4 regions of the Actinomadura geliboluensis genome follow, and region 3 is predicted to be linked to each of the others. Evidence: riboswitches for the same ligand, from Rfam matches in the RefSeq annotation. Region 3 holds a riboswitch; each other region holds the start of a gene.
What was found. Region 3 has a riboswitch for cyclic di-AMP ahead of ACGFI1_RS02515 (CHAP domain-containing protein). Riboswitches for the same ligand answer to the same signal wherever they lie in the genome.
Positions count from the first base shown of each region.

Region 1: linked by a shared signal. The riboswitch ahead of ACGFI1_RS16330 (hypothetical protein) and the one ahead of ACGFI1_RS02515 (CHAP domain-containing protein) in region 3 are both predicted to bind cyclic di-AMP.
Region 2: linked by a shared signal. The riboswitch ahead of ACGFI1_RS22530 (C40 family peptidase) and the one ahead of ACGFI1_RS02515 (CHAP domain-containing protein) in region 3 are both predicted to bind cyclic di-AMP.
Region 4: linked by a shared signal. The riboswitch ahead of ACGFI1_RS30370 (C40 family peptidase) and the one ahead of ACGFI1_RS02515 (CHAP domain-containing protein) in region 3 are both predicted to bind cyclic di-AMP.

Region 1 covers NZ_JBICUA010000004.1:416,944-424,028, reverse strand. The annotation lists gene hpnH (adenosyl-hopene transferase HpnH) at 1-273, shown strand, start outside; gene ACGFI1_RS16335 (SAM-dependent methyltransferase) at 338-1,144, shown strand; gene ACGFI1_RS16330 (hypothetical protein) at 1,131-1,838, opposite strand; cyclic di-AMP (ydaO/yuaA leader) riboswitch at 1,848-1,991, opposite strand; gene ACGFI1_RS16325 (hypothetical protein) at 2,270-3,205, opposite strand; gene ACGFI1_RS16320 (helix-turn-helix domain-containing protein) at 3,440-4,183, opposite strand; gene ACGFI1_RS16315 (ArsR/SmtB family transcription factor) at 4,377-5,165, shown strand; gene ACGFI1_RS16310 (ATP-dependent Clp protease ATP-binding subunit) at 5,261-7,085, opposite strand, start outside.
Region 2 covers NZ_JBICUA010000006.1:519,555-526,639, reverse strand. The annotation lists gene lysX (bifunctional lysylphosphatidylglycerol synthetase/lysine--tRNA ligase LysX) at 1-42, shown strand, start outside; gene ACGFI1_RS22545 (cytochrome P450) at 29-1,270, opposite strand; gene ACGFI1_RS22540 (LacI family DNA-binding transcriptional regulator) at 1,473-2,495, opposite strand; gene ACGFI1_RS22535 (LuxR C-terminal-related transcriptional regulator) at 2,986-3,216, shown strand; gene ACGFI1_RS22530 (C40 family peptidase) at 3,522-4,502, opposite strand; cyclic di-AMP (ydaO/yuaA leader) riboswitch at 4,506-4,712, opposite strand; gene ACGFI1_RS22525 (amino-acid N-acetyltransferase) at 4,982-5,512, shown strand; gene ACGFI1_RS22520 (RDD family protein) at 5,509-6,351, shown strand; gene ACGFI1_RS22515 (RDD family protein) at 6,359-7,085, shown strand, end outside.
Region 3 covers NZ_JBICUA010000001.1:533,038-540,122, forward strand. The annotation lists gene ACGFI1_RS02510 (C40 family peptidase) at 1-496, shown strand, start outside; cyclic di-AMP (ydaO/yuaA leader) riboswitch at 1,001-1,201, shown strand; cyclic di-AMP (ydaO/yuaA leader) riboswitch at 1,358-1,482, shown strand; gene ACGFI1_RS02515 (CHAP domain-containing protein) at 1,499-2,347, shown strand; gene ACGFI1_RS02520 (hypothetical protein) at 2,387-3,709, shown strand; gene ACGFI1_RS02525 (M48 family metallopeptidase) at 3,961-5,283, shown strand; gene ACGFI1_RS02530 (L,D-transpeptidase) at 5,291-6,577, opposite strand; gene ACGFI1_RS02535 (cytochrome c oxidase subunit 4) at 6,713-7,085, opposite strand, start outside.
Region 4 covers NZ_JBICUA010000010.1:282,764-289,848, reverse strand. The annotation lists gene ACGFI1_RS30400 (TetR/AcrR family transcriptional regulator) at 1-378, shown strand, start outside; gene ACGFI1_RS30395 (hypothetical protein) at 590-976, shown strand; gene ACGFI1_RS30390 (MFS transporter) at 1,056-2,513, opposite strand; gene ACGFI1_RS30385 (DUF4396 domain-containing protein) at 2,635-3,339, shown strand; gene ACGFI1_RS30380 (BlaI/MecI/CopY family transcriptional regulator) at 3,390-3,770, shown strand; gene ACGFI1_RS30375 (M56 family metallopeptidase) at 3,775-5,016, shown strand; cyclic di-AMP (ydaO/yuaA leader) riboswitch at 5,119-5,266, shown strand; gene ACGFI1_RS30370 (C40 family peptidase) at 5,272-6,321, shown strand; gene ACGFI1_RS30365 (TMEM165/GDT1 family protein) at 6,673-7,085, shown strand, end outside.

The DNA of each region.
Region 1 (7,085 bases), on a different contig from region 3:
GACTTCCTGGAGGGCAAGGTCGACTTCCCGTGCACGGCCTGGGCGATCCCGTCCTACTCGCTGTTCGGGTGGCAGCGCCCCTGCTACCTGATGTCGGACGGCTACGCGCAGACCTACCAGGAGCTGCTGGACGAGACCGACTGGGACTCCTACGGCCGGGGGCGCGACCCGCGCTGCGCGAACTGCATGGCCCACTGCGGGTACGAGCCGACGGCGGTCATGGCCACGGTCGGTTCGCTGAAGGAGTCGATCAGGGCGATGCGCGACACCTGACCGAAAAGCCCGGAGAGTGGGGATTTCGGCCCACTCTCCGGGCGTAACGATCTACGATGGCGGCATGGCTGACGAGTGGCCTCCGGCCGAGCTGGACTTCGACAAGCCCACCATCGCGCGCGCCTACGACGCGCTCCTCGGCGGCAAGGACAACTTCGCCGCCGACCGCGCGCTGGCCGACCAGACGGCCGCGCTGATCCCGGGCCTGCGCGAATCCGCGGTCGAGAACCGCAAGGTGCTCGTCCGGGGCGTCCGCTACCTGGCGCGGGAAGCCGGCATGGACCAGTTCCTCGACCTCGGCAGCGGACTGCCCACGGTCGAGAACACCCACGAGGTCGCCCAGCGCGAGAACCCGGACGCCCGCGTCGTCTACGTCGACATCGACCCGCTGGTCTCCGTCCACGGGCGGGCGATCCTGGCCAACAACGACGCCACGCGGGTGATGGTCGGCGACGTCCGCGACCCGGCGGCCGTCCTGTCGGACCCCGCCGTCGACGGCTTCATCGACTTCTCCCGCCCGGCCGTCGTCATGATGGTCGGGATGCTGCACTACCTGTCGCCGGACGTGGTGGACGGCGTCGTCGCCGCCTACCGCGACGTCCTGGCGCCCGGCAGCCACCTGTTCATGACGTCCCTCGTGGACACGGGCCTGCCCCAGCAACAGGAGCTGGCCCGCATCACACGAGAGAACCTGGAAGAGGGCTGGGCGCGCACGCCCGCCGAGATCGAGGCCCAGTTCGGAGACTTCGAACTGGTCGAACCCGGTGTGACCTACACGGCCCTGTGGCGTCCCGACGGCCCGGTCGACCCGGACAACCTCGCTCCGGGGGAGCAGCTCGGGATGGCCGGCGTCGCCATCAAGCTCCGCTGAGCTTCTTCGGCCGGTACGCCTTGTACTCGCTGCCCGAGTCGAGGCCGTAGTCGCGCGTCCGGTAGTCGGTGCCGTACCGGCCGCGCTGCTCGTACGCCCAGTAGGACGTGTGCGCCTTGTTGGCCCACTTCTCGAAGATGACGACGTGGCGCGTCGTGTTGGTGCCCTCGGCGTCCATCACGAGGTCGCCCTTCTTGAGCTCCGACATCTTGATGCGCTCGGTGTAGCGCGAGGACGTCAGGCCGACGGTGTTCGGCCCGGGCTTCGCGAGCCCGAGGGTCATCGCCACGAAGCCGGAGCAGTCGGTGCGGTAGCCGTTGTGGTAGTCGGTCTGGCTGTAGGGCACGCGCCGGCTGCTGTGGGGGTTCCACGTCTTCGCCAGCTCGATGACCTTCGAGCGCTTGTCGGTCTCGTCCGGCTTGGCGGACGACCCGGAGCCCTTCTCCGGGTCCGTGCGCGGCTCCGCCTCGGCGGAGCGCTGCTTGGGGATGCTCTGGACGGAGGCGACGGACGTGCCCGACTCGGACGAACCGGCCGTCGCCTGGAGGGTCGTCGCGGCCACGCCGATCGCGGCGAGGCCGAGGATCGCGCCGTTGGCGCGCGGGCTCAGCCCGAAAAGACCCGGCTTCCTGCTCTTCTTGCCCGTGCTGTCGTTGCCCGAGTTGTGATTGCCCGTGCTGTGCTTGCCTGTCAAGGGGGACTCCTTGCTTCCATGGGCCGCCTACCGGGTTAGCTGACGGGTTCGGACGTGGAAGTCGCCCTACGGCCTGTGAAACGGCCGATTCACCCCAGTGCACGAGGGTGGGTCCCCGGCTCCGCGCTATGGCGGACTCGGCGGGTGCCGCTGCGAGAGAGAGCGGCGCTGCTGTTGTAGGGCCCGTTCAGGGCGCGGGCGGCGTGCATGGGAGGTGCCGCCGGGCGACGCGTGGGGCGCGCCGCCCCCACCGGCTCGGTGCCAGGTGGGACAAGAACGCCTGGTGAGCGCCTTGGCGGGGGCCAAGCTACTCGGATCACCAAGCGAAGGCAAACCCCAGCAAAATCAAATACCCAGCTCAACCGCCCGGAAGCGGTTGCGGACGAGCGATGCGGGCGCCGGGCGGCGCCCGCATCGGCGGCCGTCCGGCGTCACGACCAGGGGGCCACCGGATACCACGGGATGATCTCCCGGCGGGCGAGCAGCCGCACGTCCCAGTAGAGGAGGCTGAAGACCCCGGCCACGATCAGCGAGGACGCCGTCAGGACCGCGACGCGGCGCGGATCGGCGGCCAGCCAGCGGCTCAGCCGGCGGCCCGCGAGATGGGCGAGCAGCAGGAACAGCACCGCCATGATCACGATGTTGCCGACCGACTGGAGGACGAACGCGGCGGCCCCGTACAGCGGGTTGTGGCTCTCCGCCGCGTCGCGGAAGAGCTGCCGGAACAGCGGGTACGGGCGGCCGATCAGGAACCCGCCGATCAGCGCGCCCATGAAGACCAGCGGAGCGTTGGGGAAGCGGCGCGCCACCCGGGCGAACGGGTCGCGGACGACGCCGAGCGCGGCGGCCCCCATGTAGATCATCGCCAGCCCGATCGCGCCGAACACCACCATGGACTGGACGCTGCGCGCGGACAGCGAACCGGGGGTGCTCTCGGCGGTCGAGAACTGCGGCATGCCGGTGCCCGCCAGGCCGACGATCGCGCCGTAGCCGGCTGACACCGTCACCATGCCGAGCGCGATCCAGCCGAGCGGCCGGAGCGTCCCGGCGAGCCGGTCCCACCGGCCGCCGGTGCCGCCGAGCAGCGGCGCGACCGTGCTGAACGCGGCCACGTTGCAGGCCGTGAACGAGCCGGCGAGCCCGCTCGCGAAGGCGAAGGCGATCCCGGCGGCGATCCCGGCGATCGGCGTCCCCTTCGCGTCATGGCCGAGGAGCGTGCCGGCGACGTTGTCCCCGATCGTCTGGTCGACGAACTTCGCCGACCAGACGACCGTCAGCAGGAATCCGGCGCCCGCGCTGAGCAGAATGATCAGCGCGCGGCGGCGCGGGAAATGGCCGGTGACGAAAAGGGAGGTTCCGGTCGTCACGGGTGCCGCCTTTTCAGGGCGCGGCGTGGGCAGGGTGTGGCTCTGATCTTGAGGCATGTCATTCCCTGGGGGCGTGAGCGATTCACGGCGCGGACTCGGTGCACGGGTCTTTTCCGTGCGCGGGGGTTTTCCGAGTGGAGGGGAGTGATCCGGCTCTCAGTATGCGGGCTCGTTCTGGGCGGTGCTTCTTCGCACTTGCTCGATCGCGGGGACGGGACGCCGGGCGCCGGGACGTCAGGACGTCAGCTCGCGGGCCGCGTCGGGGGCGGTGAGCGCGAGCAGGACCGGCGGGTCGTAGGGGCTGAGCGGGCGCAGCCGGACCTCGGCCGTCCGCACGGCGGTGCCGTGCCTGATCATGATCGGGCCGGCGGCGCCGACCAGCGCGTCCTCGGCGGCCGCGTCCGGTCCCGGGGCGGGCGAGTAGGCGAGGACATGCCATCTACCAGGCAGGACGTGCGTCAGCGCGAAGGCGCCAGGCGCGGGCAGGATCGAGCACCGGGCCGGGAGGCCGGTCGGGACGGCCTCCCGGAACAGCCCGACGAAGACGGGGCCGCCGTGCCAGGCGTCCCGGCAGGAGACCGCGCCGCGGATGGTCGTGTGCCCGGTCCGGGCCCGGCGGCGCAGCGCGTCGGCCGCCCGGACGGCGTCCCCTCCCGTCGCGCGGTAGACGCTCGGCGGGACGCCGACGGTCGACTTGAAACGGGAGCTGAAAGTGCCGGTGCTGGCGTATCCGACACGGGTTCCGATGTCGGCGATGGACAGCGATGTGCCGACCAGCAGCTGCTTGGCCTCCGCCAATCGGAGCGCGTAGAAGAATCTCACCGGTGACATGCCGGTGGATTCTCGGAAAACGCGACAGAAATGGAACTTGCTGAACATGGCGATGCGCGCCATGTCGTCGATGGTGATCCTTTCGCCGAGGTTCTGCCGCATCGCGTCGATGACGCGCCTGACTGCCTGCTCGGTTCGGTCATCCATGCACTCCTCCGTCCGTTCATGCTCAAATCGGACGGGCGGTTCCGCAAGTACCGCATGTGGCCGGGTTTCCGGCGGCGGGCGGCGCCCGGCGGTGTCCCGCAGGGGCGCGGCGGGCCCCCGCGTCGGCGTTGAAGTGCAGTCCTCCGGTTGCCTATCATGGCGGTGGTCGAGCGGGAGCGGGGAGACGGCGAGGATGGACGAGGTCTTCCGGGCGCTGGCCGATCCCACCCGGCGCAAGCTGCTGGACCGGCTGAACGAGCGCAACGGGCAGAGCCTGCGCGAGCTGTGCGCGGGCCTCGGCACGAGCCGGCAGTCGATCAGCAAGCACCTGTCCGTGCTGGAGGACGCCCATCTGGTGGTGGCGGCGCGGCGCGGCCGGGAGAAGCTGCACTACCTCAACGCCGCACCGATCAACGCGATCGCCGAGCGCTGGATCAGGCGTTACGACCAGGAGCGCGTCAACGCGCTCACCGATCTCAAGACAGCACTGGAGCAGGGGCCGATGGACGGCAGCGACGCCTTCGTGTACACGACCTACATCAAGTCCACGCCCGAGCGGCTCTGGGAGGCCCTGACCGACCCGGCCTTCACGAGCCGCTACTGGGGCGTCGGCTTCGAGACCGACTGGAAGCCGGGCTCGGAGATGACCTGGCAGGAGAGCGGCCGCCGCACCAGCGACCCCGAGCAGGTCGTGCTGGAGTGCGAGCCCGGCCGCCGGCTGTCCTACACCTGGCACAGCTTCACCCCGGAATGGGCGGAGGGCGCCGGGGTGGGCGAGGACGTGCTGGTCAAGCTGCAGGCCGAGTCCCGTTCCAAGGTGACCTTCGAGATCGAGCCGCTCGGCGAGATGGTGAAGCTCACCGTCGTGCACGACGGCTTCGACCCCGGCAGCGTCATGCGCGGCATGATCAGCCAGGGCTGGCCCGCGATCGCGTCCGGCCTGAAGTCGCTGCTGGAGACCGGCGAGCCCCTGCCCGCCTGACCCGCCGGGCGCAGGGCACCCGGGGCCGCATGCGGAAGGGCCCGCGACCGGATCGTTTCCGGTCGCGGGCCCTCGCGTGCGCTCGCCGGGTGTCGTCAGTCCTTGTTGAAGTTGACGGCGTCCTCGATGGGGGGCGGGCTGTCGGGGACGCCGGTGGGCTTGGGCACGCCCTTGAAGGTGAACTTGGCGTTCTCGGCCGTGTCGGGGTTGTCGGGGTCGAAGCCCTCGGTGCCCACGATCACGATCTGGCCGGGCTTGAGCTCGCTGTAGAGGATCTTCTCCGACAGCGTGTCCTCGATCTCCCGCTGGATCGTGCGCCGCAGCGGCCGCGCCCCCAGCACCGGGTCGTACCCGCGGATCGCGAGCAGGTCCTTGGCCTCCTGCCGCAGCTCGATGCCCATGTCGCGGTCGCGGAGCCGCTCGTCGACCTTGGCGATCATCAGATCCACGATCTGGATGATCTCCTTCGGGGTGAGCTGGTGGAACACCACGGTGTCATCGACACGGTTGAGGAACTCGGGCCGGAAGTGCTGCTTGAGCTCCTCCGACACCTTGGCCTTCATCCGCTCATACGAGCCCTGCTCGTCGTTCTGCCGCGCGAACCCCATCGACACGCCCTTGGAGATGTCCTTGGACCCCAGGTTCGTGGTCATGATGATCACGGTGTTCTTGAAGTCCACCACACGCCCCTGGGCGTCGGTGAGACGACCGTCCTCCAGGATCTGCAGCAGGCTGTTGAAGATGTCCTGGTGCGCCTTCTCGATCTCATCGAACAGCACCACCGAGAACGGCTTGCGCCGCACCTTCTCGGTGAGCTGGCCGCCCTCCTCGTACCCGACGTAGCCGGGCGGGGACCCGAACAGCCGCGAGACCGTGTGCTTCTCCATGAACTCCGACATGTCCAGCTGGATCAGCGCGTCCTCGTCCCCGAACAGGAACTCCGCCAGCGTCTTGGACAGCTCGGTCTTCCCCACCCCCGACGGGCCGGCGAAGATGAACGAGCCGCCGGGACGCTTGGGGTCCTTCAGCCCGGCGCGGGTGCGGCGGATCGACTGCGACAGCGCCCTTATCGCGTCCTCCTGGCCGATGACGCGCTTGTGGAGCTCGTCCTCCATGCGCAGCAGCCGGGTCGACTCCTCCTCGGTCAGCTTGAACACCGGGATCCCGGTCGCGGTGGCCAGCACCTCGGCGATCAGCTCGTCGGTGACCTCGGCGACCACGTCCATGTCGCCGGCCTTCCACTCCTTCTCCCGCTGCGCCTTCTGCCCCAGCAACTGCTTCTCGCTATCGCGCAGCGCCGCGGCCTTCTCGAAGTCCTGCGCGTCGATCGCCGACTCCTTGTCCCGGCGGACATCGGCGATCTTCTCGTCGTACTCGCGCAGGTCCGGCGGCGCCGTCATCCGCCGGATCCGCATCCGCGACCCGGCCTCGTCGATCAGATCGATGGCCTTGTCGGGCAGGAACCGGTCACTGATGTACCGGTCGGCCAGCTGCGCCGCCGCCACCAAAGCGCTGTCGGTGATCGACACCCGGTGGTGCGCCTCGTACCGGTCCCGCAGCCCCTTGAGGATCTCGATCGTGTGCGACAGCGACGGCTCGGCCACCTGGATCGGCTGGAACCGCCGCTCCAACGCAGCGTCCTTCTCCAGGTGCTTGCGGTACTCATCCAGCGTCGTCGCGCCGATCGTCTGCAGCTCACCCCGCGCCAGCATCGGCTTCAAAATGCTCGCGGCGTCGATCGCGCCCTCGGCCGCACCCGCACCCACCAGCGTGTGGAGCTCGTCGATGAACAGGATGATGTCACCCCGGGTACGGATCTCCTTCAGCACCTTCTTCAGGCGCTCCTCGAAATCACCCCGGTACCGCGACCCGGCCACCAGCGCACCCAGATCCAGGGTGTAGAGCTGCTTGTCCTTCAGC
Region 2 (7,085 bases), on a different contig from region 3:
ATCCGGGACACGATCCTGTTCCCGCTGGTCAAGCCCGAATAGTGACCGGCAGGTCGCGCAGGCCCCGCAGGACGAGGTTGTCCCGGTAGACGAGGCCGCCGCCCGCGGGATCGGTTCCGGCGAGGGCCACGTCGCGCTCGAAGAGCTTCTTCAGCGCGACCTGGCCCTCAAGCCGGGCCAGTGGAGCGCCCAGGCAGAAGTGGATGCCGTGCCCGAACGACAAGTGACGTGGCGTGTCCCGGCCTTCGGTGTAGCGGGTGAGGTCGAGACGGTCGGGATCGTCGAAAACGGCCGGGTCGCGGTTGGCGGCACCGGTCAGTAGTAGGACGAGCCTTCCGCGTTCTACGGGCGTACCGTCCAGCTCGACGTCCTCTAGGGCCGCCCTGAGCGTGAGCTGGACGGGCGGGTCGTAGCGGAGGAGCTCCTCCACGGCCGCTTGGACGTTCTCAGGCCGCGCCCTGAACAGCTCCAGCTGCGCTGGATCGCGCAGCAGCGCCAAGGCGCCGTTCCCTATGAGGTTCACGGTCGTCTCATGGCCCGCCACGAGCAGCAGTACGCACGTCGCAAGGAGTTCCTCCTCCGACAGGACGTCGCCGCCGTCCGAGACGCTCACGAGGGCGCTCAGGAGGTCGTCCTGCGGGCGGGCGCGCCGCTCGGCGGCGAGATCCCGGAAATACGCGGCGAACTCCTCGCGGGCCGTCTCGCGCTGGGCGATCTCGTCCTCCGGCAGGAGGAAGTCGGGGTCGAGGCCGCGGGCGAGGCTGTCGGACCAGCCCTTGAACAGGTCGCGGTCCCGCGGAGGGACGCCGAGCATCTCGCTGATCACGATGACGGGGAGCGGGTACGCGAGCGTCGCGATCAGGTCGACCTCGCCGGACACGCCGTCCAGCAGCTCGTCGACCAGCGCCTCGACCCGCGGCCGCAGCCGCTCGACGAGCCGCGGGGTGAACGCCTTGCTCACCAGCCGCCGGAGCCGGGTGTGGTCGGGCGGGTCCAGGGTGAGGAACGACCGGTTCCGGACCCGCGACTCGCGCCACAGCCCGCCGCCCTCCGGCCGGTGCCCGAACCGGGGGTCGCGCAGGACCTGCTCGCACAGGTCATAGGACGTGGTGACGCGCAGGCCGACCTCGGTGCGGTGCAGGCGGCGCCCACCGGCCGCAAGGCGCCGGTAGTGCGCGTACGGGTCGGCCCGGAACGCCGGATCCCCTGGATCGAAACCGAGCACCGCCGCGGCCTCGGCCTCCACGACCTGGGCTGTCCTGTCCTCCATATCCCCAGTCACCCGGAGATCAGACGACATGTCAATAGTGCTCCGGGCGCCGCGCGCGCCGGGCTTGTCGCCCTGAAGGTCGGGGTTGATCGCTTTCGCGTGCTCCGCCCCGTCTCGGGGGCTAATCCGGCGGGCCGCAGGGGCCATCCCGCACGCGGTGACGGTGGCGGGCCGGGGCCTCATTGCCCCTGGCCCATGGTGGTCAGGCGCTTTCGCGGATCACCAGTTCGGGGCGCTGGACGACCTGCCGGTGCTGGTGCGACTTGCCCTCGCCGATCTCCGCCAGCGCCAGTTCGGCGGCCTCCCAGCCCAGCTCGCGGCGCGGCTGCCGGATCGTGGTCAGCGGGACGGCGGCGCTCGCGGCCAGCTCGATGTCGTCATAGCCGATGACGGCGATGTCGTCAGGGACGCGGACGCCGAGCCGGGTCAGCTCGTTGATCAGCCCGATGGCCAGCAGGTCGTTGGCGCAGAACACGCCGTCCGGCCGCGGGGACAGGGCCATGACCTCGTGGGCGGCGGCCTGGCCCTCGGTGGGGCTAAGGGCGTCCTGGACGAGCGTGATGGGCTCGCCGAGACCCGCCTCAATGAGCGTGCGGGCGGCGCCGTCGCGGCGGTCGACGCAGGGCAGCGGTTCCGGGACGCCGGTCACGAACACGATCCGCTCGCGGCCGATGCCGAGCAGCCGCGCGGCGGCGATCTCCCCACCCGCGAAATGGTCGACCCGGGCCGAGCACGCGTCGGCCGAGTCGCGGTCGATCACCACGACGCTCATGCCGGCGGCGCGCAGCCGGGAGATGTCGCCGGGGTTCCCTCCGACGGGGATGATCAGGACCCCGGCGGCCTGCTGCTCCTCCAGGAGCTCCAGCGAACGGCGCTCCTTGGCGGACGAGTGGTCGCTGGAGAGCCAGAGGGCGTCGTGGCCCGCCTCGTTGAGGGCCGCCTCGGCGCCGCGCGCGACATCGGACGCGTACGGGTTGGCGAGGTCCTCGACGACGATGCCGAAGGCGCGCCGCGGCTGGTCGCCGAACTCGCCCGCGGTGCGCTCGGGGCGCCGCCGGAGCCGGCGCGCGGACTCGTTCCGCACGAATCCGAGCTCCTCGATCGCCGCGCGGACGCGGTCACGGGTAGCTTCGGCCACGAGGTCTGGCCGGTTTAGGACATTCGAAACGGTCCCAACTGAGACTCCAGCCCGCCTCGCGACCTCACGAATACTGGTCTGTGGCAACTCGCTCCTCGTCCCGACCCAGGAGTGTTTCCCCAGGTAGTGGAGTTATGCGCGGTACAGAGCGAATCGAGCGACTACGGAACGTCGCCGATCGGACGCATACCGCATTTGGGCAGCGCTTGACGGGCCGGATCCGGCCGCCTAGCGTTCCGAGCCGAAGCGTAGCTTGAAACGATTCACGATCTTGCTCAGCGGCAAGACGCGGCGAGTCCGACGAGGAGGGCCGGATGCGGATGGCTGGCGATCTCATCCCGTCTCCCTCGGACGACCAACGAGTGAATCGTCACCCGGAGTTCCCCCGTACGACCCCGCAATCGGCCAGGCGGCCACCTCCGGCCAAGCTCGTGAGACAGCAAAGGAACCCGATGATCTAAGTCCGGAGGGCTCCGGACCCGGCAACCCAACGCGCGTACAGATCGAGGCCCAACCCGTGCCTGTGCAGCGGACGGCTGCATCCCCGCGGTCATCACCACGGACGAGGGAGGACGGAGTGGAAACAGCCACACTCGCACGTCGTGGCACCGACGATTTCGGGCTGAGCGAGGAGGAGATCCGGCTGCTCGCCCAGATCGCGAGCGGTGTCACCGCCGATGTGGCGGCACGCAAGCTGGAGCTGAGCGCACGGACCTTGCGGCGCCGGTTGCGGACGATCTGCGACCGGCTGGAGGTCAACACTCCTATCGAGGCCGTGGTGTGGGCGGCCCGGAGGCAGCTCATCTAGCCGGCTTCACCCCCCGACGCTCGCCAGGGGACGGGCGAGCGTCACCGAGAGATCCAGGCGGCGAACCGAACTCCGTCCGACCCCGCAGCGGCGGCGCCGGCGCCCTGGCAGGTAGGTCCCTGCAGGTGGCGTCGCCGCGGACGGCGTTCAACCCCCCATGGATCCCATAGTCATGCGCACCTCCGCAGTCATGCGCACATTCGCGGAGTAGGCGCACACCCACTCAGCCTTGCGCACACCCGTGCTCGCGAGCGCACGCGCTTCGGTGGCGGGAGCCAGGCGTCCCGGACCGAGCGTGGGCCGGGTCAGGCGACGCGGACGCCGCCCGCGAAGGGCCGCCCGTCCATGGAGGCGATCTTCACGACGTCGCCGGTGTGCGGCGCGTGGATCATCTTGCCGCCCCCGATGTACATCCCCATGTGGTGCAGGTCGGCGTAGAAGAACACGAGGTCGCCCGGCTGGAGCTGGCTGCGGGACACGTGGGTGCCGGCGTTCCACTGGCTGCCGGTGTAGTGCGGCAGGTTGATGCCGACCTGCTTGTAGGCCCACATCGTCAGGCCGGAGCAGTCGAAGGTGCTCGGCCCGGAGGCGCCCCAGACGTACGGGCGGCCGAGCTTGCCCATCGCGTACCGCAGCGCCTGCGCGGCCTTGCCGGTGCCGATGACGGGGAGCTTCGCGAGCTGGGACGGGTCCCGCTTGACGATCGTGCCGCGGACCTTCTCGTAGGCGTCGGTGACCTTCTTGCGCTGCGCGTCGAGCTGGGTCCGCAGCTGCTTGACCTGCGCGGCGCGCGATTCGGCGGACTTGCGGGCGCGCTGGGCGGCCTGCATCGCCTGCATGAGGCCGAGCACCTTGGTGCTGTCGCGCTTGGCGAAGTAGTTGAGGGTGGCGGCCTGGTCGAGGACGGCCTGCGGGTCCTGGGAGGCGACGAACGAGACCGTCGGATCGGAGCCGCCCTGCATGTAGCTGGTCGCGGCGAGGGTGCCGACCTTCTGCCGGATCGCCTGGAGCGACTTCTCCTGCCGCTCGGCGTTCTCGGTGGCGACCTCGGCGGCGCGCTTGGACTGCGCGAGCTTCACCTTCAGGCCGTTGTACTGCTCGGTGAGCTGCTCCAGCTGGTCGGCGAGCTTGAAGGCCTGGGAGCGGAGTTCTTTGGTGGACGGCTCGGGATCGGCGTGCGCGACGGCGACGGTGTGCGGAGCGGCCGTCAGCGCGACGAGCGCGCCGGCCACGGTGACCGCGCGGCCGCGGAAGCGTCGAAGGGAAGCAGACCGCGAGTGCTGCACGAGTTCTCCTCTCCTCGACCGCCTACCGGGTTAGCTGACGGGTTGGGGCCGGAGCAGCCCGTCCGCGAGCGTGCGCGGGCCAGGCCGCGGCGCTGCGGATTCACCCCTGCCGGCCGCTGCTTCGGGGCAATCCCCGGAAACGCTCCGAAAGTGGGTCCCCGGCTCCCCGGGGCGCTGGTTCGCGGCCCGTGGACTCGGCGGTTCGGCCTCCGTTCTGCGGGTGGCCGATGTCAGCGATGGACACTAACGGAATGCGGATTGGATGCCAACCAGATCCTGAGAAGTCGCAGGTCGGACGGGCGGGGCGCGCTTCCACCGGCGGCCTCCGGGGGCGCTGAGCGATGTGTTCTGGGTCACTTTCCAGAGGCCCGAGCGGCCTATCTAGTCGCTTTTATCTAGTCACCCTTCTGCTGTGCTCACCACGCGTATGCGCACGCCGACGTTCGGCAAGGTCCGGTGTTCGATAATCTCGCCTGTTTGTGGAGGTCGTGATCCGGCGTGCCCGTACCGCCGATGTTCAGGAGATCCGCAGGCTGGTCGATCTGTACGCCGGGTCGGGGCGACGCCTGCTGAAGAAGTCGACGGTCAAGCTGTACGAGGACGTCCAGGAGTTCTGGATCGCCGAGGACGTCCAGCGAGGGACGCCTGGGCGCGTCGTGGCCTGCGGGGCCCTGCACGTCATGTGGGAGGACCTCGCGGAGGTCCGCTCCGTCGCGGTGGACAAGGGGTACGGCGGACGCGGCATCGGCCACCGCATCGTCGCCCGGCTGCTGGAGACGGCGCGTGAACTCGGCGTGCGGAGGGTGTTCTGCCTTACCTTCGAGGTGGACTTCTTCGCGCGCCACGGCTTCGAGCAGATCCTCGGTACACCGGTGTCGCCTGAGGTGTATGAGGAGCTTCTCCGCTCTTACGACGAAGGCGTGGCAGAGTTCTTGGACCTCGACCGGGTCAAGCCGAATACGTTGGGCAACACCCGGATGTTGCTTCGCCTGGAGGACTGCCCCAAATGAGCGATTCCCCCCACCGCGGACGGCGTTACCAACCGCCGCAGGGCCAGGGTGCCTACGGTCCCCCGCCCCCGTACCAAGGTCCCCAGTGGCAGCAGCAGCCACAGCACCAGCAGCAGCCACAGCAGCAGTGGCAGCAGCCCCAGCAACCTCAGCAGGACTGGGGGCGCTCCTACGAGCCGTCCTACGACCAGTACGGCGACTCCCAAGGCTCCTATGGCGACCCCCACGGCTCCTACGGCGGCTCCCACGGCAGCGAGATGGAACTGGCGCCCATTCACCGCAGGGCCGGCGCCAGGGTCATCGACAACGCCCTCGTCGCCGTCTTCGGGTTCGCGCTCATCCTGCCCGTGACGGTCGCCGCGTTCGGCCTGGGCGGTGAAGGCGGCAACGACGAGGAAGAGGGCGGCATCTGGAACTGGCCCATCATCTTCACCCTGTTCTTCGTCATGTCCGTGCTGCCGTTCCTCTACGAGGCCGTCCAGCTGTCCATGTGGGGGCGGACGCTGGGCAAGCGGATCCTGGGCCTGGGCATCGTGCAGGCCCGTCCTGCGGGCGAGCCGATGAGCACGACGCAGGCGATCTGGCGCGCTGGGATCGTCCACGTCGGCTACCAGGTCGGTGTCTTCTTCTTCCTGGTCCTCGCGGTGATGGTGTGGGAGTACGCCGCGTACGGGATGGCGCTTGTCTGGGTGGGCGGTCTGATGGCCTACCTGTGGGCGATCTGGGACCAGCCTCTGCACCAGGCGCTGCACGACCGTTTCGCCGGCACGCTGGTCATCGACGAGCGAGGCACGTACGAGGAGTACGGCGACGACCAGTACACCGAGTACGCGGAGTAAGTCCGCGATGGCGGTTTTCCTCGCCGACCCGGGGCAGCGCCTGCTCGCGCGTGTGGTCGACACGCTCATCGTCGGTGTGCCCGTCATCGTCGTCGTCCGCGAACTGGTGTCCGGGCACATGGTGGACGTCGTCGCCCCGCCCGCCGTGGCGGGGTGCATGCTGCTGTATGAGGCGGTCCAGCTCGCCCTCTGGGGCCGGACGCTCGGCAAGCGCTTCGCGGGCATAGAGGTCGTCACCGCCCTGCCGGAGGGAACATCCGCCCTATCGGGCGCCAGGGCGGGCCAAGAGGCCGCAGGGGGCGTTGGCGACGCCCAGGGTGCGGCGGAGTCGGGTGCTACGGCCAACGGCGGAGTGAGCTTCCTCCCGGCGTCCGTGCCGGGGTTCGTACCCGCCGCGAAGCCCGCCGTGCCCGCGGAGGCAGGGACGCCCGAGGACGTCTCAGCCCCTCCCTCGCCCGAGCCCGCTCCCGTGGGCGCGCCGGAGGCCACTAGCGCGGAGACGGCCGCCGAGGGGCTCCCTGAGCGGGTGGAGGCCGGCGCCCGGCCCGGCGTTCTGCAGTGCGTTCTCCGGGCGGCGGTTTATTCGCTGCCGATCGCGATCCGCCCGATTCCCGTGGCCGGTGTGCTGGCGAGCGTCTTCTGGGTCGTGAACGCCGGTGTCATCTTCGAGGGGACTCGCCGCCAGGCCGTCCATGACAGGCTCGCGGGGACGCTAGTGGTAAAGCGCGGGACGC
Region 3 (7,085 bases):
GCAGGCGGAGCTGAAGAAGAAGAAGGTCGAGCTCGACAAGCAGGTCGAGAAGCAGAAGGCGCTGGTCCGGCGGCTCGGCGGCGGCTCGTCGTCGTCCTCCGGCGGCGGGCCGACCGGCGGCACCTACACCGGCCCGGCGAGCGGCGCCCCGCGCGCGGCGCTCGACTTCGCCTACGCCCAGCTCGGCAAGCCGTACCAGTACGGCGCCGAGGGCCCGGGCTCCTACGACTGCTCGGGCCTGACCATGAAGGCGTGGGCCGCGGCGGGCGTCAGCATCACCCGCACCACCAACTCGCAGTACGCCGCCACCAAGCGGGTGGCCAAGAGCGACCTGCAGCCGGGCGACCTGGTCTTCTTCAGCAGCCTCGGCCACGTCGGCCTGTACGTGGGCGGCGGCAAGATGATCCACGCCCCGCGCACCGGCAAGAACGTCGAGGTCGTCAGCATCACCTCGGGCTACTACCTGAGCAACTACTACGGCGCCGGACGCCCCTGACGCGTCCCGCCGCGCCCCGCCACAGGGGCGCGGAACGGCTCCCCCCGACAACGGACCAGGGTTGACCTGGTCCGTTGTTAATTTTGGGGGGGTTTGCCTTCTCTTGGGGCTTTGGTACGTTGTCCTCACTCACGGCGCCCTCCAGACGCCGTGGTCACGCGACGCCCACCAGGCGCCGCGGCCCCACGCGGCGCATCAGTCCGCCGCGTGACGGCGGCGCGAGCCACGCGCCGCACCCCCTCGGGACGGCACGGCCCACGCGCCGTCCCCGCGGCGCCCTCAGGGTGCCGCAGCGGTCCGCACGCGGACCGCGGCCGGCCCGGCCCACCGTGCGCACGCCCGCAGCGGCATGGCGCTGAGAGCGCGGCCACGGCGGTCCATCCGGGTCAGCCTCCCCGGACGTCCCCCCTTCAACGGGACGGTCGTCCGTGCACAACATCAGGCGCCGCTCGTTCGCACGCGGGAGACAGGTCCCGCGCCGGGCCCCATCTCGCCCCCAGGAGCGCAGCGGCAGCGCCGAATCCGCCGCAGCGCGGAACCGGGGAACCACATCGCCGGAGTCCGGGAGTCCTCCCGGACGGGCATTCCGGCACCCGGGGTGAATCGGTGCGTCTCTCCCGGCCCCGTTCCGGTGGAGCCCGCCGTAGGGCCAGCTTCCTCGCCCGAACCCGTCAGCTAACCCGGTAGGCGTCTGGAAGAGCGAAGGAGAGATTCCGCAGCGTTACCTGGGCGTGGCCGCCCATCATGCGGCCACGCCCGGACCCCCTGCGCTCCGCGGGCCCCGCCCGCCGAGCGCTCCCCATCCGAACCGGCGTGCCCGATGGCGGGCACGTCACCGCCGAGTCCGCGGCCGCGCCGGCGCGCCGTCCGCGGAGCCGGGGACCCATCCAGTCCCATCACATCGGGGTGAATCGGCCTGCCCAAGGGCGGCCGTAGGGCGGCTTCCACGCCCGAACCCGTCAGCTAACCCGGTAGGCGGCATGGAAGTCGAGGAGACCCCCCGTGCCAGGCGCACATCGCAAGAAGATCCCGGGCAAGCACCGCAAGGCGCGCCCCCTGTCCCTCCCCTGGCGGACGACCGGCGGCGTCCTCGTCGGCGCCGCCGTACTCGGCACCGCCGCGGTGACCGCCCAGGCGTCCGTCCTGCCGTTCGGCTCCGCCCCGGCGGCGACCACGGCGGCCGACGCCGCCGTCGCCAAGAAGGCGGACAAGGGCTCGTCCGGAAACTCGTCCAAGGACGCCTCCAAGGGCGGGCGCAGCGGCAAGGCCGCCAAGACGCCGAAGCCGTCCGCGCCGTCCCCCGGCAAGACCGCGAAGGGCGAGCCGGAGCCGGCCGCCGCCGGACCGCAGGCCGCGGCCTCGCGGCCCACCGCCGATCAGGCCATCGCGCTCGCCCGGTCCCAGGTGGGCGTGAAGGAGGACGACGGCGGCGAGACCAAGTTCCAGCAGTGGTACATGAGCACCTCCCGCGCGCAGCAGACCCTCGCGCGCGACGGCGGCTCGCTCGGCGGCTACAGCGACGCGAACTGGTGCGACATGTTCGTCTCCTGGGTCGGCGAGCAGATCGGCTTCACCGACCAGATCGGCAGCGACGCCTGGACGGTCGCCCACGCCCGCTGGTTCCAGGAGCACGGCCGCTGGGGCACCGAGCCCAAGCCGGGCGCGATCGTCTTCTTCGCCTGGGACGGCGGCAAGAAGGTCACCGACATCCGGCACGTCGGCATGGTGATCAAGAAGGTCGGCGACGGCACCGTCCAGACCGTCGAGGGCAACACCGGCAACGCCGTCAAGGTCAAGGTGCGCTCCGCCGCCGACATCGTCGGCTACGGATACCCCGACTACAAGTCGTGACGGCCTCCCCGGCGGCGCGGGCTGCATAGGATCGCGCGCATGGAGGACGCTCGGGACCAGGACGATCCGGAGCGGGACGCCCCCGAGCGGGACGGCCCGCGGCACGGCGGTCCCGTCACGCGGCGCAGGGCCCTGGTCCTCGGCGCGGGCGGGACCGCCGCGCTGCTCGCGGGCGGCGCCGGGCTCCTCGGCGCGCGGGCCGGCGCCGGCGCGGCGCCGCAGGCCCGCGCCGCCCGGGACGGCGCGTCGCGCGCGGCCGGGCCCTTCAGCCTCGACGCCGCCGGGACCGTCCTCGCCAACCGCGCCCGGGCCGTGCGGACCGGCGACCGCTTCGCCTTCCTCGCCACCGTCGGGGACGCGCCCGAGACGTTCCAGGACGCCCAGTCCCGCATGTACGACAACCTCCGCAGGCTGCCCCTCGAAGGCTGGGAGGAACGCGCCGTCGACGTCCAGGCCGCGTCCGAGGACGGCGCCGTCCTGCGCGTCGAGGTGCGCTACCGGCTGCGGGGCTTCGACAAGGGCCACGTCGCCCGCACCCGCTACCTCGCGATGGCCCCCGGCTCCGGCACCTGGACGATCGCCGGGGACGGGACGTCCCGCGGCCTCACCGACGACGCCGAGATCTGGGACGGCGGGCCCCTGACCGTGGTCAAGGGCCGCGGCAGCCTCGTCATCGGCGACACCACCGGCCTCGACGGCATCGCCGCGCGCCTGGACGCCGCCGTGCCGGTCGTGACCGGCGTCGTCGGCCGCGGCTGGGCGCAGCGGGTCGTCGCGCTGGTCCCCGCCGACGCGGGCCTGGCGTCCGCGCTCGCGGGCCCGGGGCAGAGCCTCGGCGAGATCGCCGCGCTCGCCACCGTCGCGCCGGCGGGCGGCACCGGCCGCGGCGAGGACCGCGTCATCGTCTCCCCCGGCACCTTCGGCCGCCTCAACGGCCTCGGGCGCGACGTCGTCCTCACGCACGAGCTGACCCATGTCGCCACCGGCGGCGCCCGCGACCGGCGGACCCCGCTGTGGCTCATCGAGGGCTTCGCCGACTACGTCGGCTACCGGCGCGTCAAGATCAGCGTCCGGTCGGCGGCCGGCGAGCTGCGCCGCGAGGTCGCCGCCGGGCGGCTCCCGGCCGCGCTGCCCGCGGCGGCCGCCTTCGCGGGCGGCTCCCCGCGCCTGTCCCAGGCGTACCAGGAGTCCTGGCTCGCGTGCCGGATGGTCGCCGACCGGTACGGTGAGGCGACGCTCGTGCGGCTCTACCGGGCCGCCGGACGCGTCCCGGAGGCCGCCGCGCTGCGCGACGTGCTCGGCCTCGGCCGGGACCGCTTCACCGCCCTGTGGCGCGAATACGTGAAGAAGGAGCTCGCATGAGTGAGCGGAGCGAGTCGGGGGGCGTGGGGGGTCGTCCCCCCACAAAGAACACGACTGAGCGGAGCGATGCGGGGGGCGTGGGGGGTCGTCCCCCCACAAAGAACACGACTGAGCGGAGCGAGTCGGGGGGTGTGGGGGGTCGTCCCCCCACAAAGAACACGACTGAGCGAAGCGGGTCGGAGGGCGTGGGCGAGGCTGGGGTGGGTGGGGGCCGAGCTGATGGAGACCCGGCCGAGAACGACGGCGCGGGGATGCGGCGGCCTCGGGTCGCCGCCGCCGTTGCCGCCGGGGTGCTGTTCGCGGCCGTGGCGGCCGTGCTGGCGCTGACCACGCCGTGGAACCCGCTGCCGGGGCACGTCCCGGGCGGGCATGTGAAGGCCGACCCGGCGCTCGACTTCTCCCCCGCCGAGATCGCCCGGTCCAGGGCGTTCGACTCGGCCGTGAACCCGCCCGCCTACGCGGGGCTGCTGGTGGGGCTCGCGGTGGTGCTGGCCCTCGGGTTCACCCCGCTCGGCGCCCGCCTCATCGGCCGGGTCACCGCCCGCACCCGCCGCCGCCCCCTCAAGATCGCGCTCGCCGCGGTGGTCCTCATCACCGTGCTGCGCCTGGCAGGGCTGCCGTTCGACATCTGGCACGAGTCGGTGCTGCGCCGGTACGGGCTGTCGACGCAGAGCTGGTCCGCGTGGCTCGTCGACCAGCTGAAGTCCCTCGGCGTCAGCTGGGTCATCTACACGGTCGCGCTGCTGCTCCTGTACGCGGTCGTACGGCGGTTCCCGCGCTACTGGTGGACGGGCGCCGCCGCCGGCGGGTTCGCGCTCGTGGTGTTCGTGTCGTTCATCTACCCGATCGCCGTCGAGCCGGTGTTCAACAAGTTCCACTCGCTGCCGCAGGGGCAGTTGCGCACCGACCTGCTCGCCATGGCGCAGCGGGACGGTGTCCCGGTGAAGGACGTCCTGGTCGCCGACGCCTCACGCCGGACGACGTCGCTGAACGCCTACGTGTCCGGGTTCGGCTCCACGCGGCGGATCGTCCTGTACGACACGCTGCTGAAGTCGCCGCGCCCGCGGATCGAGTCGATCGTCGGGCACGAGCTCGGCCACGCGAAGCGCAATGACGTCCTGTGGGGGACGCTGGTGGGCGCGCTGGGCGTGGCCGGGGCGCTGTGCCTGCTGTACCTCCTGATGACCTCTCCGCGGCTCCTGCGGCGCGCCGGGGTCGATCCCGGCGGCCCGCCCGGGGACGCGTCCCGCGGGCGGGCGGCGGCGGACCCGCGCACCGTCGCGCTGGTGCTCGCGCTCGTGGCGGCCGGGACGCAGGTCTCGGCCCCCGTCCAGAACCTGGTGAGCCGGCACATCGAGGCCCGCGCGGACGCGCACGCCCTCCAGCTCACCCGCGACCCGGCGACCTTCGTGTCGATGCAGCACGAACTGTCGGTGCGCAACATCTCCGATCTGAGCCCCGACGCCGCGGAGCGCGTCCTGTGGATGACGCACCCCGCGGGGCCCGACCGGATCGCGATGGCCCGCGACTGGGCCCGGATGAACCGCGTCCCGGTTCCGCCGCCGCTCCGCTGAGGGCGCGTCAGTTGCCCTCGGCGCCCTGCTTGTGCGGTGCCTTCGGCTGGGCGCCCTGCCCCTGCTGCGCGGACAGGGTCGCCGCATCAGGGCGCGGTGCGGTCGTCACCGGCCGCTTCAGCGCCCCGCCCTTCACCCAGTCGTTCCAGCCGACCTGCCAGAAGCCCCAGCCGTTGTCGGGCTCCAGCTTCCGGCTGGTGCCCGTCACCTCGACGGGGTCGCCGCGGTAGCTGAGGTTGTAGAACCACTTGGCGTTGGACGGGCTGATGTTGATGCAGCCGTGGCTGACGTTCTCGCTCCCCTGGGAGCCGACCGACCACGGCGCGCTGTGCACGTACTCGCCGCTGTTGGAGATGCGCACGGCCTTGTACACGGTCAGGCTGTAGCCGCCGGGGCTTCCAGGGCTGACGCCCATCCACGACGACGTCATGACGGTGGGGTCCTCCTTGGCCATCGTCAGGTGGACGCCGTTGGTGGTGGTGTACATGCGGGACCCGCCGCGGCCCATGCTGGTCGGGATGGTCTTGACCTTCTTGCCGTTGACCTTCACGACCATCTTGTGGTTGTCCTCGCCCGCGGTGGACACGTGCGAGTCGCCGATCTTGAAGTCGACGGCGTAGTTCTTGCCGCCGTAGACGTCGCCGCCGGTGCGGACGCCGGCCAGGTGCGCCCGGAACCGCACGTTCGTGTGGGCCGGCCAGTACTGCCTGGTGCGGAACACGACCTGCTGGTCGCTGAACCAGTGCCAGGCGCCCTCGACGGTCCGGTCCGCCGTGACCTCCAGCGCCCGCTCGACCGCGGCCCGGTCCTTCACCGGCTCCTTGAAGTTCATGATGATCGGGATGCCGACGCCGACGGTCTCCTTGTTGTACGGCGCCTCGACCGTCACGCCGTTGGTCTTCGCGGCCTCGGCCGTGGTGAACTGGCTGGACACCGTGCGGGTCCGGCCGTCCCGGCCGAGCGCCGTCGCGGCGACCGTGTAGGTCTTCCCCGGTTCCAGCGACCAGCGCGACCGCCACTGCGTCCGGTCGGCGCTGAGGTCCCCCTCGACCTCGCCCTTCCCCGTCGTCACCGTGACGTTCTCGATCGTGCCGCTGTGCGACCTGACGTCGATCTGGCTGTCCGGCTTGAGCTTCCCGCCGCCGCTCACCGGTGACACCGCGAGCCGTACCGTGTCGCCGGCCTCCGGCTCGCCGCCCGAGCACGCCGCGGCACCCGCCACGACGCTCGCGCCGACGAGCACGGCGGCGGTTCGCCGGCCCCGCTCCCCCGGTCCTGAGCCACCCACCCGCATGTGGACCCCCCGGTCGTCCTCCTGGGCGATCGGTCCGCCTTGCCCAGCCCGGTGGCTGGAACGGCGCCCAGTATGTGAAAGGGCCGGTACCCGCTAAAAAGCGGACACCGGCCCCTGATGGGAGTCTTTTACCGACTAGTGGGCGAAATGACCCCGATAGTACTCGAACACCAGACCGATGGTCGTGAGGATCGCGCTGGCCACGCCGAGGATCACCAGCCACCAGCCGAACACGATGCCGAGCGCCACCGCGGTGGCCGACAGCGCCACCCACAGCGGCCACCAGCTGTGCGGGCTGAAGAAGCCCAGCTCACCGGCCGCGTCCGCGATCTCGCCCTGCGGGTCGTCCTCGAACAGCGGGCCCGCGTTCGCCCGCTCCAGGCGGCGGATCGTGAAGTGGACGTAGAACCCGATCAGCCCGGCGAGGCCGACCGCGAGGCCGAGCGCCGTCGTGCCCGTCCAGTCCTTGGACCAGAGCCAGTACACGACGTCGGTCGCGAGGAAGAAG
Region 4 (7,085 bases), on a different contig from region 3:
GTCGCCCCCCTGGCGGAGCTGCCGCCCGGTCCGGAGCGGCTGGGCCGGCTGATCGACGGCTGGGTCGGCTACCTGGCCGAATGCCCGTTCCCCGGCGGCTGCTTCCTCACCGCCGCCTCGGCCGAACTGGACGGGCGGCCGGGACCGCTGCGCGACCGGCTGCGCGAGATCGTCGCGTCCCAGCGCCGGGCGCTGACGGCGGAGGTCGCCGCCGCCCAGGCCGGGCTGCCCGGCCCGCACCGTCCCGCCGAGGAGGTCGCCACGGTGATCGCCGGCCTGGCCATGGCCGCCAACCAGGAGATCCAGCTGCTGGAGGACGCCTCGGCGCCGGCCCGCGCCCGCACCGCCATGCGCCACGCGGCCGGCCTGAGCACGTGAGCTCCTCCGGGCGGCTCCGCCCCGTTGTTGGTGTTGCGTTCGCCGTGCGTTCCTTGCGCGCCGGGCCTCGCGCCCCCGCGCCACGACCAAGATCGAACTTGGCGTGACGGCCCGGCGAACAATGGCGAAGGCCCCTTCCACCGGCGGATCCGCCGACCGAAGATCAACACCGAGCGGCGCGATCATCTCGCGCCCGGGTGGAAGGGGCACGATGAAGACACTGATGAAGACGGCCGTGGTGGGCCTCGGCATCGCGGCGGCGAGCATCGCGGTCGCGCAGCCGGCGCTGGCCAACTCCTTCGGGCCGGTCTCGGTCGGCGACGGCACCGTCTCCTACAACGACGGCGGCGACCAGTTCTGCGCCCAGGCGTACAACACCGACGGCGCGCGCTGGGTGCAGGTGACGCTCGTCCCCATCAGCCGGTCGGGCCCCAGCCCGTCCTGGAAGGACTACAACAACTACTACGGCAACTCGGGCAGCACCTGCCGCAGCCTCGCCACCGCGTACGAGGACACCTACTACCGCGCCGACATCAAGACCTACTGGGGCGAGCGGGGGACGACCGTGACGCGCTCGTCCCGCTACTTCTACAGCTGACCGTCCGGCATGAGGACGACGGCACGTTCCCCGCACCGGGTGCGGTGAACGTGCCGTCGCGCGTTTCGCGCAGGCCATGTCAGCGGCCGGCGGTCTTCTCGCCCTCCGCCTGCGGCGCGGCCGCGGCCGCGGCGTCCGGACGGGGGGTCCGGAGGGTGACGGCGGCGAGTCCCGCGCCGGCGAGCGCGATGAGCGCCGCGCCGGTGAAGGCGGCGGAGAACCCGTCGGTCAGCGCGGGCAGGTCCCCGAGCCGGTCCGCGCCGGAGGCGGCGGCGATGGCCGTCATGGCCGCCAGGCCGAGCGCCGAGCCGACCTGGTAGCCGGTGTTGACGATGCCGGACGCGAGCCCGCCCTCCTCCGGACGGGCCGCCGACAGCGCGGTGCCGAGCGAGGGGATGAACGCCAGCGACATCCCGAGCGCGGCGACCAGCGAGGCCGGCAGCACGTCCACCCAGTAGTCGCCGTCCGGGCGGATCAGCGACAGCCAGCCCATCCCGGCGGCCAGCACCAGCAGCCCGGTGACGATGGCGCCCTTGGCGCCGAGGCGCCCCATGATCCGCGGCGCCAGGACGATCATCCCGAGCATGATCAGCGCGGTCATGGGCACGAGCGCCGCGCCCGACGGGAAGGCGCTGTAGCCGAGCACCTGCTGCAGGTACAGGTTCAGGAAGAACCACATCGGGATCCACGCGCCGCCGAGCAGCAGCTGCGCGAGGTTGGCGGCGGCCAGGTTCGGCGCGCGGAAGATCGACAGCGGCATCAGCGGGGCACGGCGGTACGCCTGCAGCGCGAGGAACACTCCGAGCAGCACCAGCCCGGCGGCCAGCACGGCCCAGGTCTCGAACGCGTTCCAGCCGACCTCGGGCGCGCGGACGACGCCGAAGACGAGGCCGCCCAGCCCCGCGGTGACGGTCAGCGCGCCGAGCACGTCCACCCTGCCGCGGGCGCCGCCCCCGCCGCCGGGCATCAGCGCGGGCGCGGCGGCCAGCGCGATCAGGGCGATGGGGATGTTGATGTAGAAGACCCAGGGCCAGGACAGGTACTCGGTGACGACGCCGCCGAGGAACACGCCCGCGGTGCCGCCGGCCGGTGCCGCCGCCCCGTACAGGGACAGCGCCTTGGTCAGCTCGCGCGGCTCGGAGCCGAACAGCATCATCAGCAGCGTCAGCGCGGCGGGCGCGATGAGCGCGGCGCCGACGCCCTGGACGGCGCGTCCGGCCAGCTCCACGCCGACGTTCCCGGCGGCGCCCGCCATGGCGGACCCGGCGAGCAGGACGACCCACCCGGTGGAGAACAGCCGGCGGGCGCCGAACAGGTCCGACAGCCGGCCGCCGAGCAGCAGCAGGCCGCCGAACGCGACGACGTAGGCGTTGAACACCCAGGACAGGTTCTCCTGCGAGAACCCGAGATCCGCCTGGATGCGGGGCAGCGCCACCCCGATGATCGACGTGTCCATGATCACCATGAACTGAGCGGTCGCGATCAGCGCCAGCGCCCACCAGCGGCGCGCGGCGGGCGGTGCGGAACGTCCGGACATGACTCCTCCTTCTACCCCTAGGGGGTATATCTCCAGCGGTCGCTTACCCTAGGGGGGTATAGTTCCCCGCGCAACCCCCGGCGCCCCGCGCTGATTCCCGAAACCTGAAGGAGCCCCCGAAATGACCGCCCAAGACCGCGAAGGCCCCGCCCCCCACACCCCGCACACCGCCCACCCGCCCGGTGGGGCGTCCCACACGCCTGGGCAAGCCGGTCATGCCCACCACGCGAGCGGCAACGGCGGGCAGACGTCCCACACCGGAGAGCACGGCGGACAAGCGCAGGCGAGCAAGCAGGCCGCGGGTGCACACCACGCGGCGGGACATGGCGGGCCCAGCGAGCACGGCGGTCATGCGGGCGGTCATGCGGACGGGCATGGGGGCGCCGGGTCGGTGTCGTGGGGGATGGCGGCTCAGGCGACGCTGCACTGCCTGACCGGCTGCGCCATCGGCGAGGTGCTCGGCATGGTGATCGGGACGGCGCTGGGGTGGTCGAACGTGGCCACGATCGTCCTGGCGGTCTTCCTCGCGTTCGTCTTCGGGTACGCCCTGACCATGCGCGGCGTCCTCAAGGCGGGGCTGACGCTGCGCGCCGCGTTCGGCGTGGCGCTGGCCGCCGACACCGTCTCGATCGCGGTCATGGAAGTGCTGGACAACGCGGCCATGGTGGCGATCCCGGGAGCGATGGACGCCGGCCTGGCGGACCCCCTGTTCTGGGGTGCGCTCGCCATAGCGTTCCTGCTCGCCTTCATCGTCACCACGCCGGTGAACCGGTGGATGATCGGCCGAGGCAAGGGCCACGCCGTCGTGCACCAGTACCACCACTGACCCGGCGCACCGGTGCTCCGGCACAATGTGGGCAGGACGGAGGTGAGCGCGTGGCCGGACTGGGCGGGTCGCTCGAACGCTCCATCATGGACGTCCTCTGGGCGGCACCCGAACCACTGCGGGTGCGAGAACTCCTCGCGAAGCTCAACGAAGACTCCGACAAGGCGCTCGCCTACAACACCGTCCAGACCGTGGCCGAACGCCTCGCACAGAAGGGGCTCCTACAACGCACCCAGGACGGGACGGCCTTCCGCTATGGCCCGACCAGGGCGCGTGAGGAGTACGCCGTCGAACTGATGCTGGACGCGCTGACCGACGCCCCCGACCACGGCGCGATCCTCGCCCGCTTCGCCGAGAGCGTCCCCGCCGAGGACGCCCGCCACCTGCTGGACGCCCTGCGCCGCCGGACGTCCGACGGCGACGAGGCGTGACGCCGTGATCGTCCTGGTCGGCGCGCTCGTCGCCTCGGCGGTCCTGCTGGGGTGCCTGGCCGGGCCGGTCCTCGATCGGATCCGGGCCGGCGCCCTCGGCCCACGGACGGCGGTCGCCTGCTGGACGGCCGCGCTCGCGGGCACCGTCATCGCCAGCGCCGGAGTCGTCGCGGTCGCGCTGATCTCGCCCCCGGGGCCCGGACACGGACTGCTGACGCTGCTGCGCGACTGCCTGCCCCACCACGAGACCCAGGCGATGATCGCGGCGGCCGTGGCGAGCCTGGTCCTACTGGCGGCGTGCGGGACGAGGCTGGCCCGCGGGGTGCCGCGCCTGGTCCGGGCCCTGCGGCACCGCCGCCGCCACTGGGAGATGCTGCGCCTCGTCGCCCGCCAGCACACCCGGCACGCGGACGTCCTCGTACTCGACCACCCGGTGCCCGTGGCCTACTCCCTGTCCGCGCGCCGCCGCGCGATCGTGGTCAGCACGGGAGCCCAGGACGCACTGAGCGCCGCCGAACTCGGAGCCGTCCTCGCACACGAGCGAGCCCACCTCCGGCAACGCCACCATGCACTGCTGCTCGTCCTGGACTTGGCGCACGCCCTCCTCCCCTGGCTACCAACCGTCCGCCGAGCCAAAGCACGGCTACCGCTACTACTCGAAATGGCAGCGGACGACACAGCAGCGCACACCCACGGCCCCCGAACCCTCGTCAAAGCCCTACACACACTCGCCTCACCACCAGGCACCCCCAACCCGCCCGGTTCACTAGCAGCAACAGGCTCACAACCCTCATCCGAAGTGACCGGCGCCCCTTACACAGCCGAACTCCACGACATTGGCGGAGTGGTCGCCGCGCCCGGCCGGCTCGACGTGACCGGCCCGCTCGCCGCGCCCGGCCGGCTCGACGTGACCGGCTCGCTCGACGTGACCGGCTCGCTCGACGCGACTGGCTCGCTCGCCGCGACCGGGTCGCGTGAAGCGGGCGGCATGCCATGCGGGCCTGGAACCCGTGACGTTTGCGGTGTGGTTGTCGAGACCGGCTCGTTCGGCGCGTGTGGAGAGTTGGGGGCGGTCGGGGCGGGGATGGACGCGTTGGCGGCGCGGGTGCGGCGGCTGGAGGCCGGTGAGCAGGTGAAGCCGCGTGGGGCGTTCCGGGTGGTGGCGCCGGTGTTCGTGGCGGCGGCGGTCGCGGTGCCTCTCGCGGGCGCGGCTCTCGCGATCGGTCGGCTGGCCCTGCTCTGCTGATGCGTCTGGGACGTTTGCCGTAATCCGCGGCTTGAGTGGCGAATGAGGCGGCTATCTCCTACGCTGCGTAGGAGCCACCGTGACGAGCCCCCGCCGGGGGCGGCGATGGCGACGCCGAATCCCGTGGCCCATCGGCCCGGGAACCGGGGACCCGATCTCCACCGGGGTGAATCCGCTCCCTTCGCGGGGCGGTAGGGCGACTCTGGCCCGAACCCGTCAGCTGACCCGGTAGGCGGCACAGAGGAGGACGACCGCATGCAGCGACGCGCTGCCGTCATCGGCACGCCGAAACGCCGCACCCGCACCCCCCGAACCGTCACGGCATGGGCGATATCGGCCGCCGTGGCCGCGGCGCTCCTCGCACCGGCGCCCGCCTCCGCCGAGCCCGAGCCGTCCCGCCGGGAGCTGACCGCGCAGCAGAAGAAGCTCGCGGACGACGCCGAGAAGCTCAGCGAGCAGTACAACGGCCTGCGCGAGCGGCTGAAGCAGGCCCAGCGCGCCGCCAAGGTGGCCGAGGGCAACGCCGCCCGCCAGAAGAAGGCGCTGGACGACGCCCGCGCCAGGATCGTCAAGCTCGCAGCGGACAGCTACAAGAACGGCCCAGCGGACCCTGCCGTCGCCTTCGCCTCCGCCAAGGACCCGCAGAGCGTCCTTGACCGGTCGGCCACGCTCAACTACTTCGCCCGCCAGGACGGCGACCGCGTCGCCCACCTGCTCCAGACCATGCAGGCCGCCGAGCGCTCCCGCAAATCGGCCGAAGCGCGCGCGAAGCAGGTGCGCGAACTCACCGACGAGGCCAAGAAGAAGCGCAAGGAGCTCCAGGCCAGGCTCAAGAAGGTCGAAGCCAAGCTGGGCGTCGGCACGCCCATCCGAGGCAACGGCGGGCCCATCCCCAACGTGGACCCCGGCGGCGCCTCGGCCAAGGCCATGACCGCCGTTCGAGCCGCCCTGAGCCAGCTCGGCGTGCCCTACTCCTGGGGCGGCGGCACCGCGTCCGGCCCGTCCTACGGCACCGCGCAGGGCGCCAACATCAAGGGCTTCGACTGCTCCGGCCTGACCCTGTACGCCTACGCCCAGGTCGGGATCAACCTCCCGCACTACACCGGCGCCCAGTACAACGCGGGCACGCACGTGTCCATGTCACAGCTCAGGCCCGGCGACCTGGTGTTCTTCCACGCCGACCTGCACCACATGGGGCTTTACATCGGCAACGGCAAGATGGTCCACGCTCCGCAGACCGGCGACGTGGTCAAGATCAGCCCGCTCGCCGGACGGCCCTTCGCCGGCGGCGTCCGCGTCGCCTGACACGCTTCCCCCGACCGGCGTTCCCGTCACCCGTTCCCGGGTGACGGGGACGCTTCCATTCAGGGACGGCTCCTTTGCCGCGCCGGTCTAATGCCTTGCCGGATGTGTTGGCTACACTGGGGCCCGGCGAAGGGGAGTAGTCCTGTAATACCGCTGGTCGACACGCTGGACATCCTTGGACGTCCCGGCCATCGGGCCCCGCGAAGGGGTGGACGAGACCTTCGGCCACGGCATGACGTGGCCCGTACGACCGTGCGGGCCGTCCGATCGTGCCGGGCCGAGTGGTCCTCCCGTCGCCCGCCAGGGTGCCGGCCGAAGTCCGCGGCCCGGCCCCGTAAGAAGGCACCGCCCATGACCCTGGACCCGCTCGCGATTCTCACCGCGTTCGGCTTGATCTTCCTCGCCGAGCTGCCCGACAAGACGATGTTCGCCTCACTGGCCATGGGCACGCGCATGCGTCCGCTCTACGTGTGGTTCGGCACGTCCACGGCGTTCATCGTGCACGTCGCGATCGCCGTGGGGGCCGGCAGCCTGCTCAGCCTGCTGCCGGGCATGGCCGTCAAGCTCGTGTCGGCCGCCCTGTTCGCCTTCGGCGCCATCGTGCTGATGCGCGGCGGAGGGGACGACGACGAGGACGACAAGGCCGGCCAGAGGGTCACCCGGTTCTGGCCGTCCTACGTGGCCGCCTTCACGGCCGTGTTCATCAGCGAGTGGGGCGACCTGACCCAGATCACCACCGCCAACCTGGCCGCCACCAACGGATG